Regions from separate parts of the Stenotrophomonas sp. Nf1 genome, predicted to be linked through region 1. Evidence: riboswitches for the same ligand, from Rfam matches in the RefSeq annotation. Region 1 holds a riboswitch; the other holds the start of a gene.
The links. A riboswitch is a leader RNA that binds a small molecule or an ion and turns the genes downstream of it on or off. The one in region 1 is predicted to bind glycine.

Region 1 (5,928 bases):
TCCTCGCGGTCCAGGCGGCCGTCTTCGATCGCGCTGATTTCCTCGCGGATCTGGATCATCGCGTCGATGAAGCGGTCCAGCTCGTGCAGCGATTCGCTCTCGGTCGGCTCGACCATCAGCGTGCCGGCCACCGGGAAGCTCAGGGTCGGGGCGTGGAAGCCGAAGTCGATCAGGCGCTTGGCCACGTCTTCGGCGCCGATGCCGCTGGTCTTCTCCAGCGGGCGCACGTCCAGGATGCACTCATGCGCGACCAGACCGTTGCGGCCGGTGTACAGGGTCTTGAAGTGCGGGGCCAGGCGCTTGGCGATGTAGTTGGCATTGAGCTGCGCGACCTGGGTGGCCTTGCGCAGGCCTTCGCTGCCCATCATGGCGATGTACATCCAGCTGATCGGCAGGATCGAGGCGCTGCCGAAGCTGGCCGCGCTGACCATGCCGACCGGGCCGTTGTCACCCAGCTTGCCCGGCAGGAACGGTGCCAGGTGCTCCTTGACCGCGCACGGGCCGACGCCCGGGCCGCCGCCGCCATGCGGAATGCAGAAGGTCTTGTGCAGGTTCAGGTGCGAAACGTCCGAACCCCACTTGCCCGGCTTGGCCACGCCGACCAGGGCGTTCATGTTGGCGCCGTCGGTGTACACCTGGCCGCCGTGCTGGTGGATGATCTCGCAGATCTCGACCACTTCTTCCTCGAACACGCCGTGCGTGGACGGGTAGGTGATCATGATCGCGGCCAGACGGTCGCTGTACTTCTCGGCGTTGACGCGGATGTCTTCGACATCGACGTTGCCGTTGGCATCGGTCTTGGTGACCACCACCTTCATGCCGCACATCTGTGCCGAAGCCGGGTTGGTGCCGTGCGCCGAATCCGGAATCAGGCAGATATCGCGGTGGCCTTCGCCGCGCGAGCGGTGGTAGGCGCGGATCGCCAGCAGGCCGGCGTACTCGCCCTGCGCGCCGGAGTTCGGCTGCAGGCTCACCGCGTCGTAGCCGGTGCATTCGACCAGCATCGCTTCCAGCGTATCGATCAGTTCCTTGTAGCCCAGCGCCTGGTCGGCCGGCACCAGCGGATGGATCTGCGAGAACTCCGGCCAGGTCACCGGGATCATCTCGGCGGTGGCGTTGAGCTTCATGGTGCACGAACCCAGCGGGATCATCGTGCGGTCCATCGCCAGGTCCTTGTCGGCCAGCGAACGCAGATAGCGCAGCAGTTCGTGCTCGCTGTGGTGGGTGTTGAACACCGGGTGGGTCAGGAACGCGGACTGGCGCAGCAGGCCGGCCGGCAGTGCATCGGCGGTGCTGGCATCGAGCGCGTCGACGTCAGCCTGGGCACCGAACACCGCAGCCAGCGCAACCACGTCGGCGCGGGTGGTGGTTTCGTCCAGGCTGATGCCGACCGAGTCGCTGTCGATCGCGCGCAGGTTGTAGCCGGCGGCGCGCGCCTTGGCATGGATCTCATCGGCATGCACGCCGGTGATGTGCAGGGTGTCGAAGAAGTCGCCACCGACCTGCACGCCGGCATTGCGCAGCGCCGTGGCCAGGATCGAGGCCAGGCGGTGGGTGCGGCGGGCGATGCGGGTCAGGCCGTCCGGGCCGTGGTAGACGGCATACATCGAGGCCATCACCGCCAGCAGCACCTGCGCGGTGCAGATGTTGGAGGTGGCCTTCTCGCGGCGGATGTGCTGCTCGCGGGTCTGCAGGGTCAGGCGGTAGGCCGGGTTGCCCTGCGCGTCGATCGACACGCCGATCAGGCGGCCCGGCATCGAGCGCTTGTAGGCGTCACGGCAGGCCATGAAGGCGGCGTGCGGGCCACCGAAGCCGAACGGCACGCCGAAACGCTGGCTGTTGCCGACTACGATGTCCGCACCCCATTCGCCCGGGGCGGCCAGCAGGGTCAGCGCCAGCAGGTCGGTGGCCACGGCCACCAGGCCGCCGCGTGCGTGCACGGCATCAACCAGCGCCTTGTAGTCGCCGACCTGGCCGAAGGTGTCCGGGTACTGCAGCAGCAGGCCGAACGCTTCCGCTTCCAGCGCTTCGGCCGGAGTGCCGACGCGCAGCACGATGCCCATCGGCTCGGCGCGCGTGCGCAGCAGTTCCAGGGTCTGCGGGTGCACGGCGTCGTGCACGAAGAAGGTGTCCGACTTCGACTTGGCCGAACGCTTGGCCAGGGTCATCGCTTCGGCGGCGGCGGTGGCTTCGTCCAGCAGCGAGGCGTTGGCGATCTCCATGCCGGTCAGGTCGGCGCACAGGGTCTGGAAGTTGATCAGCGCTTCCATGCGGCCCTGCGAGATTTCCGCCTGGTACGGGGTGTAGGCGGTGTACCAGGCCGGGTTTTCCAGGATGTTGCGCAGGATCACGTTCGGCGTGTGGGTACCGTAGTAGCCCTGGCCGATGAAGCTGCGCAGCACGGTGTTCTTGTCGGCGATCGCACGGATCTTCGCCAGTGCCTGCACTTCGGTCATCGACTGCGGCAGTGCCAGTGGCGCCGGCGACTTGATCTTGGCCGGCACGATGGCATCGGTCATCGCATCCAGCGACGCGTGGCCGACGACGTCGAGCATCTGCGCGATCTCGGCATCGTTGGGGCCGATGTGGCGCTCGACGAACGCGGAATGATGCTCGAGCTCACGCAGGGAAGGGGTGTTCTGGGACATGGCGAAGGATCCGTCAGGAAAGGGCACACGCACGGGCACAAGCCGCCGGTCGGCGGTCTGCGGGGCGCCCCTCTGTCCTTTTGCCTGAGAGTTTAAAAGCGCGGCTGGCCGCAGCTTCGTGCCCCTTCGGCGCCGGATCGAACCGGTCTCTCCAGAGTTGTGTTACGGGTGGTATCGGGCCTGAGCGATTACGGGCGTTGCGCCTTCGGCAGCGGTGTTCCGCTTCTCCCACCGTGTTGCCCGCCGATTATAGCCCGTTGCGGGCCCGCCGGCGGCCGCCGGTCGGTGCGGCCGGGCCTGAATGGCCGATGGCCCGGTCGTGCGTTTTGTGCAGCGCTGCATGGCATCGCGTGCAATCCCCACCTATGATGGCCGTATTCTCGTATTCATCTGGCGCCGTCCCTGCCGCAAGGGGACCGGCGCCGGCCGTGCGTGCCGCGCATGGCCCTGCCGGACACTTTTTCCATGACCGCCGCTGTTGCTCCTTCCACCCGCCGCATGGCCCTGCTGCTCGCCGGCCTGGCCATGTTCGGTCCGTTCTCGATCGACACCATTTTCCCGGCCTTCCCGCAGCTGGCCCAGCGCCTGGCGGTGGACGAGGTGGCGGTGCAGCAGACCATCAGCGTGTACCTGCTGTTCTACGGCCTGATGAGCCTGGCGCACGGCCCGCTGTCCGACGCCTGGGGGCGCAAGCGGGTGATCCTCGGTGGCCTGGTGGTGTTCGTCGGCGCCTCGGTCGGTTGCGCGCTCTCCACCGACCTGAGCACGCTGCTGGCCTTCCGCGCGCTGCAGGGCCTGTCGGCGGGCGTGGGCATGATCGTCGGCCGCGCGGTGATCCGCGACCTGTACCACGGTCATGACGCGCAGCGGCTGATGAGTCAGGTGTCGATGCTGTTCGGCATCGCGCCAGCGATCGCGCCGATCATCGGTGGCTGGATCCTGCTCAGCGGCGCCGGCTGGCCGCTGATCTTCTGGTTCCTGGTGGTGTTCGGGCTGGTGCTGCTGGCGGCCACCGCGCGCTACCTGCCGGAAACCCATCCGGTCGAGGCACGCGTACCGTTGTCGCCGCGCGTGCTGCTGCGCGATTACGTGCGCATCGGCTTCAATCCGCGCTTCCTGCGCTTGGCGCTGGCCGGCAGCATCGGTTTCGGCGGCATCTTCCTGTACATCTCCTCGGCGCCGGTGTTCGTGATGCAGCACCTGCATCTGGGCGAGGGCGGCTTCGCCTGGCTGTTCATTCCCACCATTGGTGGCATGACCACCGGCTCGTTCCTGTCCGGGCGCATGGCCGGCCACACCACGCCGACGCGCCAGGTCGCCATCGGTTTTGGCCTGTGCGCGCTGTCGGTGCTGCTCAACGTCGGCTATGTGGCACTGGCGCCGCAGTTCGTGCTGCCGTGGGCGGTGCTGCCGATCTTCCTGGGTGGCATGGGCATGGCGTTGATCTTCCCGATCCTGGCGCTGGCGGTGCTGGACATGTACCCGCACCAGCGTGGCCTGGCCTCGTCGCTGCAGGCCTTCGTGCAGCTGATGATCAGCACCGTGGTGGCCGGCGTGGTGTCGCCGCTGCTCAGTGCCAGCCCGCTGCACTTGGCATTGGGTCAGGCCGCGTTCTTCGCCGCCGGCTTCGTGTTCTGGTACTGGGAACACCAGCGTGAACGCGCGGCACAGGCAGCCTGCACGGGCCATTGAGCAGCGCGCAGGGGTAGGGCGGGCCGTGATGCCCGCAACGCTTGCGACGACCGGTGACCGGACTAGGCTGGGGACTCCAGCCAGCCAGTGCGTGGATGCACGACCGCCAGCCGATCCGATGTCGTCGCATGAGGTTCCCCCATGGCTGCGCAGCAGACCTACCGCCTGTTCGAGGTGGCGCTGAAGGAGCGCCGCGTTCTTTCCCCTTCCCTGGACCGCATGGTGTTCACCGGTGCCGACGTGGCGCGGATGAAGACCGAAGGCCCGGACCAGCGCATCAAGGTGTTCTTCCCCTTGCCCGGCCAGGACCTACCGCAGGTGCCCAGCGGCGAGGACTGGTATCCGCGCTACCGGGCGTTGCCGGACGATCAGCGCCCGCCGATGCGGACCTACACCATCCGCCAGCTGCGCGCGGAACAGGGCGAGGTAGACGTGGATTTCGTCCTGCATGGCGAGACCGGGCCGGCTTCGCGCTGGGCCATCCACGCCCGCCCGGGCGACCGCGTGGTGCTGCTGGCCCCCGATGCCGACTGTGCCGACAGCAGCGAGGGCTGGGAATGGAAGCCACCGGCGGGTGTCGGCCAGGTGCTGCTGGTGGCCGATGAAACCGCGCTGCCGGCGGTGGCCGGCATCCTCGAGGAACTGGCCGCGCTGGCCGATCCGCCGCGCACGCTGGCGCTGCTGGAGGTCGCCCAGGCCGGCGATGCGGTACCGCTGAAGGCGCCGGCCACGGCCGAGCTGGTCTGGTTGCCGCGTGGTCAGGCGGCCCACGGCCAGCCGCTGCTGCACGCGGTCCAGGCCCGGCTGGCGGCGGCCTCGGCGGTGTCCGCCGGTGACGATCTGGAGGACATCGATGTGGATGCGCAGATCCTGTGGGAACAGGCCGACGCCAGCGTGGCGGGGCCGCTGTATGCGTGGGTGGCGGGCGAGGCGGGGGCGGTGATGGCGATCCGTCGCCATCTGGTCCGCGACTGCGGCCTGGACCGTCGTGCGATCACCTTCATGGGCTACTGGCGGCACGGCAAAGTGCTGGACTGAGCGGGTGTGAAACGGTCAGGCGGGCGGGGTGCGCTATCCTTGCGCCCCCCTTCGCAGCGGTACCGCACCATGTCCACCAGCTCCAAGACCCGCCGCGACCAGCGCCGTCGCCAGGAAAAGCAGGCCGCTAACAAGGCCGCCGCGCAGGCCTCGCCGGTGGAGCCGCATGCCGAACTGCGCGATGCACAGCGCACCCTGCTGGCCGGGGTCGTGCGCCGCGACGGCGAATGGGTGCTGGGCATGGATGGCCGCATTGCCGGCCACAGCGAGAGCGCTGCGCAGGTACTGGCGCTGATCATGCAGGCCGGTGAACTGCACGAACGCAAGGGCACGCCGGTGCGCCTGATGTATTCGGACGCGTTGCGCGATGCCGCACAGGCGGAGGCGAAGGAGAAGGGCCAGACCTTCGAGGAGTTCAAGGCCGAGCTGGCCGCGGCGATGGCGGCGAAGAAGAACAGCTGACCCACCTCGCGGTAGTGCCGGCCGCTGGCCGGCTGCCTGACGATCATCTATCTCGCGCTTGCCGGCCAGCGGCCGGCACTACCGGAAA
Region 2 (5,928 bases), on a different contig from region 1:
ACTCGTGCAGCACCGCTTCCCAGCCCTTCAATCGCGGGCTCTTCCAGTTGCCATAGGCGCGACGCACGTTGGCCACGCCATAGCGCGCCACTTCGGCCAGGACTTCGTCGATCTTCGAGGCCGGCGCATTGTCGGCGTCGATCAACAGGGCGATGCGCTTTTCCGGTTCGCTCATGGGCTCCTCAGGGGCGTGTGCCTGAACCCAAGTATCGCCGATCCGTGCGAGCGCTGACGTGACAGGCGGCCGGCGTGCGAAGATGCCAGGCGCTTCCCCCAATGCCCCCACTGGAGTGAGTCGATGAGTCGTGAGCGCGTTCCCCACCTGGTCGTTGTCGGCGGCGGTTTTGCCGGTCTCTGGGCCACCCGTGCGCTGGCCCGCGAGCGCATACGCATCACTCTGGTCGACCGCCGCAACCATCACCTGTTCCAGCCACTGCTGTACCAGGTGGCCACCGCCGGCCTGTCCGCGCCGGATATCGCCGCACCGCTGCGCCACATCCTCGGCCACCAGCGCAATGTGGAAGTGCGGCTGGGCGAAGTGGTGGCCATCGACAAGCAGGCCCGGCAGATCCGCATGGCCGACGGCAGCGCGCTGGACTACGACAGCCTGCTGCTGGCCACCGGCGCTACCCACGCCTACTTCGGCAACGACCAATGGGCCGATGATGCGCCCGGCCTGAAGACCCTGGACGACGCCATCGCGCTGCGCCGCAAGCTGCTGCTGGCGTTCGAACGCGCCGAGGCCGAGCCGGACCCGGCGAAGAAGGCGGCATGGCTGAGCTTCGCCATCGTCGGTGGTGGCCCCACCGGCGTTGAACTGGCCGGCACCCTGGCCGAGATTGCACGGCACACGCTGCGCAACGAATTCCGCCACATCGACCCGGCCAGCGCCAAGGTGCGGTTGGTCGAAGCCGGGCCACGCGTGCTGTCCTCGTTCCCGGAAGTGCTTTCGCTGAAGGCGCGCCGGCAGCTGGAAAAGCTGGGCGTGGAAGTGCTGACCGGCACCCCGGTGAGCGACATCGACAGCCAGGGTTTCAAGCTCGGCGATCAGTTCGTGCCGGCACGCACCGTGGTGTGGGCCGCCGGCGTGGCCGCCTCACCGCTGGCGCGTACGCTGGAGGTGCCGCTGGACCGCGCCGGGCGCGTGCAGGTGCAGCCGGACCTGACCCTGCCCGGTCACCCGGAGCTGTTCGTGGCCGGTGACCTGGCCGCACTGAGCCAGGCCGACGGCAAGCCGGTACCCGGCGTGGCACCGGCCGCCAAGCAGATGGGCAAGTACGTGGCCGAGGTGATTCGCGCGCGCCTGCACGGCAAGCCCGAACCCGGTCCGTTCACGTACGCCGACTACGGCAACCTGGCCACCATCGGCCGCATGGCGGCCATCGTGCATCTAGGCCGCCTGCAGCTGTCCGGTGTGCTGGCGTGGTGGTTCTGGCTGGCCGCGCACGTGTTCTTCCTGATCGGCTTCCGCAACCGCATCGTGGTGCTGCTGAACTGGGCAGTGGCGTACTGGAGCTACCAGCGCAGCGCACGCATCATCTTCGGCGATGACCAGGACGACCGGCGGCCGAAGCGGTAGGGCCGCACTCGCGCCTCCTCGGCCGGTGCAGTAGATCCACGCCATGCGTGGATGAATGTCTGTGCAGGCTGCATGGAGCTCAGCCACGCACGGCGTGGCTCTACTTCCCCGTCGGGCCACCGGGGACCCCCGTTTCGACCATGTGATGACCGCGACGACCGGCGGCCGAAGCGGTAGGGCCGGCAGCCCAGGGGTCGGATCCCTTTCCGCAGGAAAGGGCTCTGACCCCGTTGACGCCATCCACGCATGGTGTGGCGCTACTTCATCCGTGGGCGCGACCATTGCTGGCAGAAGCCTTGCTTCCTCGCCGTGTCGGCAATCTGCGCCGCGCCCCAGTGCCGGGTAATCCAGATCGTCAGTGCTGCGCTGCTCAGATGCCATCGCAGCATGCCGCGCTGGGGCTGCTGCGACAGATGGCTTCGGGCAATCCAGAGGGCCTCCCGCTCCACGTCGGGCGCCTTCTTCTTCATCACGTCCTTGTCGAAGAACTGCGCGGCGAATCGCCAGGGATTCATCGGTTGGTATTCCACCCGTGGTTCAGTGCCGCACGCTGCCACATCACTGGCGGCGCGGCCCGCCGGCTTCGGTCGACCATCCACCAGTGCCATCCCGAGCAGGTACAACAGGCCAGGCAGCAGCGCGATGCCGGCGACCAGCACGACGATGCAGAGCCATGCGCGGCCAGCAGCGCGCATGGGTTATTCCGCCTTCGGCTTCGGGTACCACAGCGCGTTGACGATGACCCAGCGCTGCTCGAAGCGCCCCATGTGGAAGTAGTCGACGAACCACGGGGTTTCCAGCCGCACCGAGGCGGCGTTGCCGGTCACGTCCAGCACCGTACAGCGACGGTCCCATTGATCCTTCGGGGTCTTCAACGCGCCCTGCTTCGTCAGCGCGACCAGCTCCTCCTTCGACATCCGGCGCAGGCCGAGTCGCTCGTCGGGCGTATCGCCGAGCACCGCGCGCTTGGCCAGATCCGGATGCAGGGAACGGGCGACGCGCTGCGGATCAGCTTCCAGCTGACCGTCGACGTAGTCGTGGCAGGTGGCTTCGATGGCCGCGAGGGTGGCCGGGTCGGCGGCGGGGCTGGCTGATGCGGAGAGAGCGAACAACAGGGCAACGGCGGACATCCGGGTCTCCAGCGCTGAGGGCTGGGCGATCATGGCATGGCCGCACGCGCCCATCCACGCATGGCGTGGATCTACTGTAGAGCCGAGCCCATGCTCGGCTGAGCCTCGTCGCCCATCCAGCAGCCGAGCACGGGCTCGGCTCTACAAAAGCGCGGGATCCGGCGCCTGCAGCCAAGCCAGCTTGCGTTCGCGCGGCTGCTGCTTGAGCTGCCATTCGGCGCGCGAGGCGGCGGCGCGGTCCGGGTATTCGCGCACGGCCAGGATGCGCAGCGGCGGCCGGGCGCGGGTGTAGCGGGCGCCCTTGCCGGCCTGGTGGGCGGCGAAACGCGCGTCCACGTCGGTGCTGATGCCGGCGTAGAAACTGCCATCGCGGCATTCGAGCAGGTACAGGAACCAGGGGCGGAGGGACGGGGCCATGGCCGGATTATGCCGTGCTGCACTGCAGCGGATATACTGGCGCCCGAATGCAGGAGAGAGGCGCCGCGCTGGCGCCCGCCGAAGGCGCAGGCTCCCATGATCGCTCAGGCCGGTGGGCTGGAATCCCACCAACCATGCATTCGACTCGCCGAGCTGGAGAGAGGTCACCGGGCATGCCCGGGACGATCCGCCGAAGGGGCACGCGGCCTACGCCGCTGAACTCTCAGGCAAAAGGACAGCGGGAGCGGCACCGGTCATCGTCATCCCGTCATTGCGCAGGCAGTGGCGGTATACGCGCATGGCCGGCCCCACCGCGCCCGGAGCCTGCCCCATGCTGCTGTCCATCATCTATCTGATCGCCATTTCCGCCGAAGCCATGACCGGCGCGCTGTCCGCCGGCCGCCGCCGCATGGACCTGTTCGGCGTGGTCATGATCGCCTGCGTCACCGCCCTCGGCGGCGGTTCGCTGCGCGACATCCTGCTCGGCCACTACCCGCTGGGCTGGGTGAAGCATCCCGAGTACCTGGGCTTCACCGTGTGCGCGGCGCTGATTGCCACCTGGGTGGCGCGCTGGATGCACCACTTCCGCCGCACCTTCCTGGTACTCGATGGCCTGGGCCTGATCGCCTTCACCCTGATCGGCTGCTCGATCGCACGTGAGGCGGGCCACGCCACCCCCATCGTGTTGATTGCCGGCATGCTGACCGGCGCGTTCGGCGGCGTGCTGCGCGACATCCTCTGCAACGAGGTGCCGCTGATCTTCCAGAAGGAGCTGTACGCGATCATCGCGCTGCTGACCGGCGCGGCGTATCTACTGCTGCTGCACTGGGGCGTGGCCGACGCCACTGCCATTCTGTGCTGCCTGGGCGGCGGCTTCGCGATGCGCCTGCTGGCGATCCACTACCGCTGGGAAATGCCGAAGTTTGTGTATCACGACGAAGTGCATTGACCGCGGCCTGGCGGGTGCGCCTGCTTCCGGATCACTTGCGCAGGCGGGAGTTCATCGGGCTCCCGCCTGCAAGGATGCGCAGCCGGTAGGCCTCTGAGGGATAGACACTCCATGGGCTGTCACAGTCATCGCTGCCGGCGTCGACCTGCTCGAGCAGCTCGGGATCCATCCATCCGGACAGGTAGTCGGGGTCAGACCGTCTACTGAAGCCCGGGCAGTGAACCCCGCCCTCAACGACAATCTCGTTCTGGACGGTGGAAAGGAAGCTGGCGTACAGCTCACGACCGACCTGTGTGTATGTGCCGGTCTCGAGATAGGTCTGCACGGTGATGCTTCCCCCTACGGCCAGAATCCCATCGTTGAGCGAGCATGCATGGAGATGCTCACACGCAAGATCGTCACGCACGAAGACCCAACCACCACAGTCAAGATTGCGGGCGCTGAGACTGCCCAGGACGATCACACACAGCGTCTCGCCCAGATTATTGAGCGCCAGCGTGCCTTCTACGCTCAGATCCCCGTCGACGATCACGCAATCCGTTTCGCAGTCCGAGCTCCAGTCGCCAACGAGGGATGCTGCAGGCACCACCTTGAACGAAGAGGTGGACTCACGATCATCGCGCGGTTGGTCGGCAGAGGCCGCGATCATCGCCCTGGCCTTCAACGTCGTACGCAGAAGCGCCTGGTCTCCTTCGTTGCGGTAAAGCTCGATTCTCTCATCAAGTTCCGCCAGCAGGCTTGCCGTGGTCGCGGGAGACGAGGATTCGAACCAGTCCTCGATGACGGAGATCGCGTCATCAGCAATCGGGCCGCCTTTCAAGCGTACGAGGGCCATGGCGGCCGCTCCGGAAACTGATCGGCATTCTGGCTGCAACGGGCTGTCGTCGGGGAAAACGTGCATCGGCGGGGTCCAGCCAGGTGAGGCCCCGATCTTCGGCCGAAGCTGCAGGCAGATTCCATGCAACTCTTCCGAAATCGCGCCGTGGCCTGCCCCTATCCACGCATGGCGTGGATCTACCGCGTCAACCGCATCGTCAATGGTCGGGGTTCACACCACCCCGGCGATGTACCTGGCGCTGTCGCACATACGCAGCGCCAGGCGCATCGCCGGTGCGGACGGGCCGGTCTCCAACTCCGACCGGCCCTGATCGCGGCCGCACCCCCGCAGGCACTGGCCGCCATCCACACACATGCCGCACTCAGGCGGCTTCCATCAGGCGGCTTCGGACACCTTCACTCCGCGACGGGCGCGCACGGCCGCAGCCAGTCGCTCCAGTACCGTCACGGTGGTGTCCCAGTCGATGCAGCCATCGGTGATGCTCTGCCCGTAGACCAGCGGCTGGCCTTCCACCAGTTCCTGGCGGCCACCGACCAGATGGCTCTCGATCATCACACCGACGATGCGCTGTTCGCCGTCTTCCAACTGAACGGCGATGTCTTCGATCACCTTCGGCTGGTTCTCGGGGTTCTTCAGGCTGTTGGCATGGCTGGCGTCGATCATCAGGCGCGTCGGCAGCTTGGCCTTGGCCAGCGCCTGGCAGGCCTCGCCCACGCTGGCCGCATCGTAGTTCGGCTGCTTGCCGCCGCGCAGGATCACATGGCAATCCGGGTTGCCGGTGGTCGACACGATGGCGGTGCCACCCTGCTTGGTGACCGACAGGAAGTGATGCGGATTCGAGGCAGCACCCACGGCGTCTGCGGCGATCTTCACGTTGCCGTCGGTGCCGTTCTTGAAGCCGACCGGGCACGACAGCCCCGACGCCAGTTCGCGATGCACCTGGCTTTCAGTGGTGCGTGCACCAATGGCGCCCCATGCCACCAGATCGGCGATGTACTGCGGGGAGATCACGTCG

Region 2: linked by a shared signal. The riboswitch ahead of C9412_RS12230 (trimeric intracellular cation channel family protein) and the one ahead of gcvP (aminomethyl-transferring glycine dehydrogenase) in region 1 are both predicted to bind glycine.

The regions. Positions count from the first base shown of each region.
Region 1 covers NZ_PYTV01000003.1:399,500-405,427, reverse strand. The annotation lists gene gcvP (aminomethyl-transferring glycine dehydrogenase) at 1-2,648, opposite strand, end outside; glycine riboswitch at 2,711-2,813, opposite strand; gene C9412_RS08410 (multidrug effflux MFS transporter) at 3,114-4,340, shown strand; gene C9412_RS08405 (siderophore-interacting protein) at 4,482-5,378, shown strand; gene C9412_RS08400 (hypothetical protein) at 5,448-5,840, shown strand.
Region 2 covers NZ_PYTV01000006.1:40,423-46,350, reverse strand. The annotation lists gene C9412_RS12255 (NYN domain-containing protein) at 1-175, opposite strand, end outside; gene C9412_RS12250 (NAD(P)/FAD-dependent oxidoreductase) at 299-1,579, shown strand; gene C9412_RS12245 (hypothetical protein) at 1,837-2,274, opposite strand; gene C9412_RS12240 (nuclear transport factor 2 family protein) at 2,278-2,709, opposite strand; gene C9412_RS12235 (GIY-YIG nuclease family protein) at 2,851-3,126, opposite strand; glycine riboswitch at 3,167-3,256, shown strand; glycine riboswitch at 3,270-3,373, shown strand; gene C9412_RS12230 (trimeric intracellular cation channel family protein) at 3,458-4,075, shown strand; gene C9412_RS12225 (hypothetical protein) at 4,107-4,910, opposite strand; gene C9412_RS12220 (3-deoxy-7-phosphoheptulonate synthase) at 5,289-5,928, opposite strand, start outside.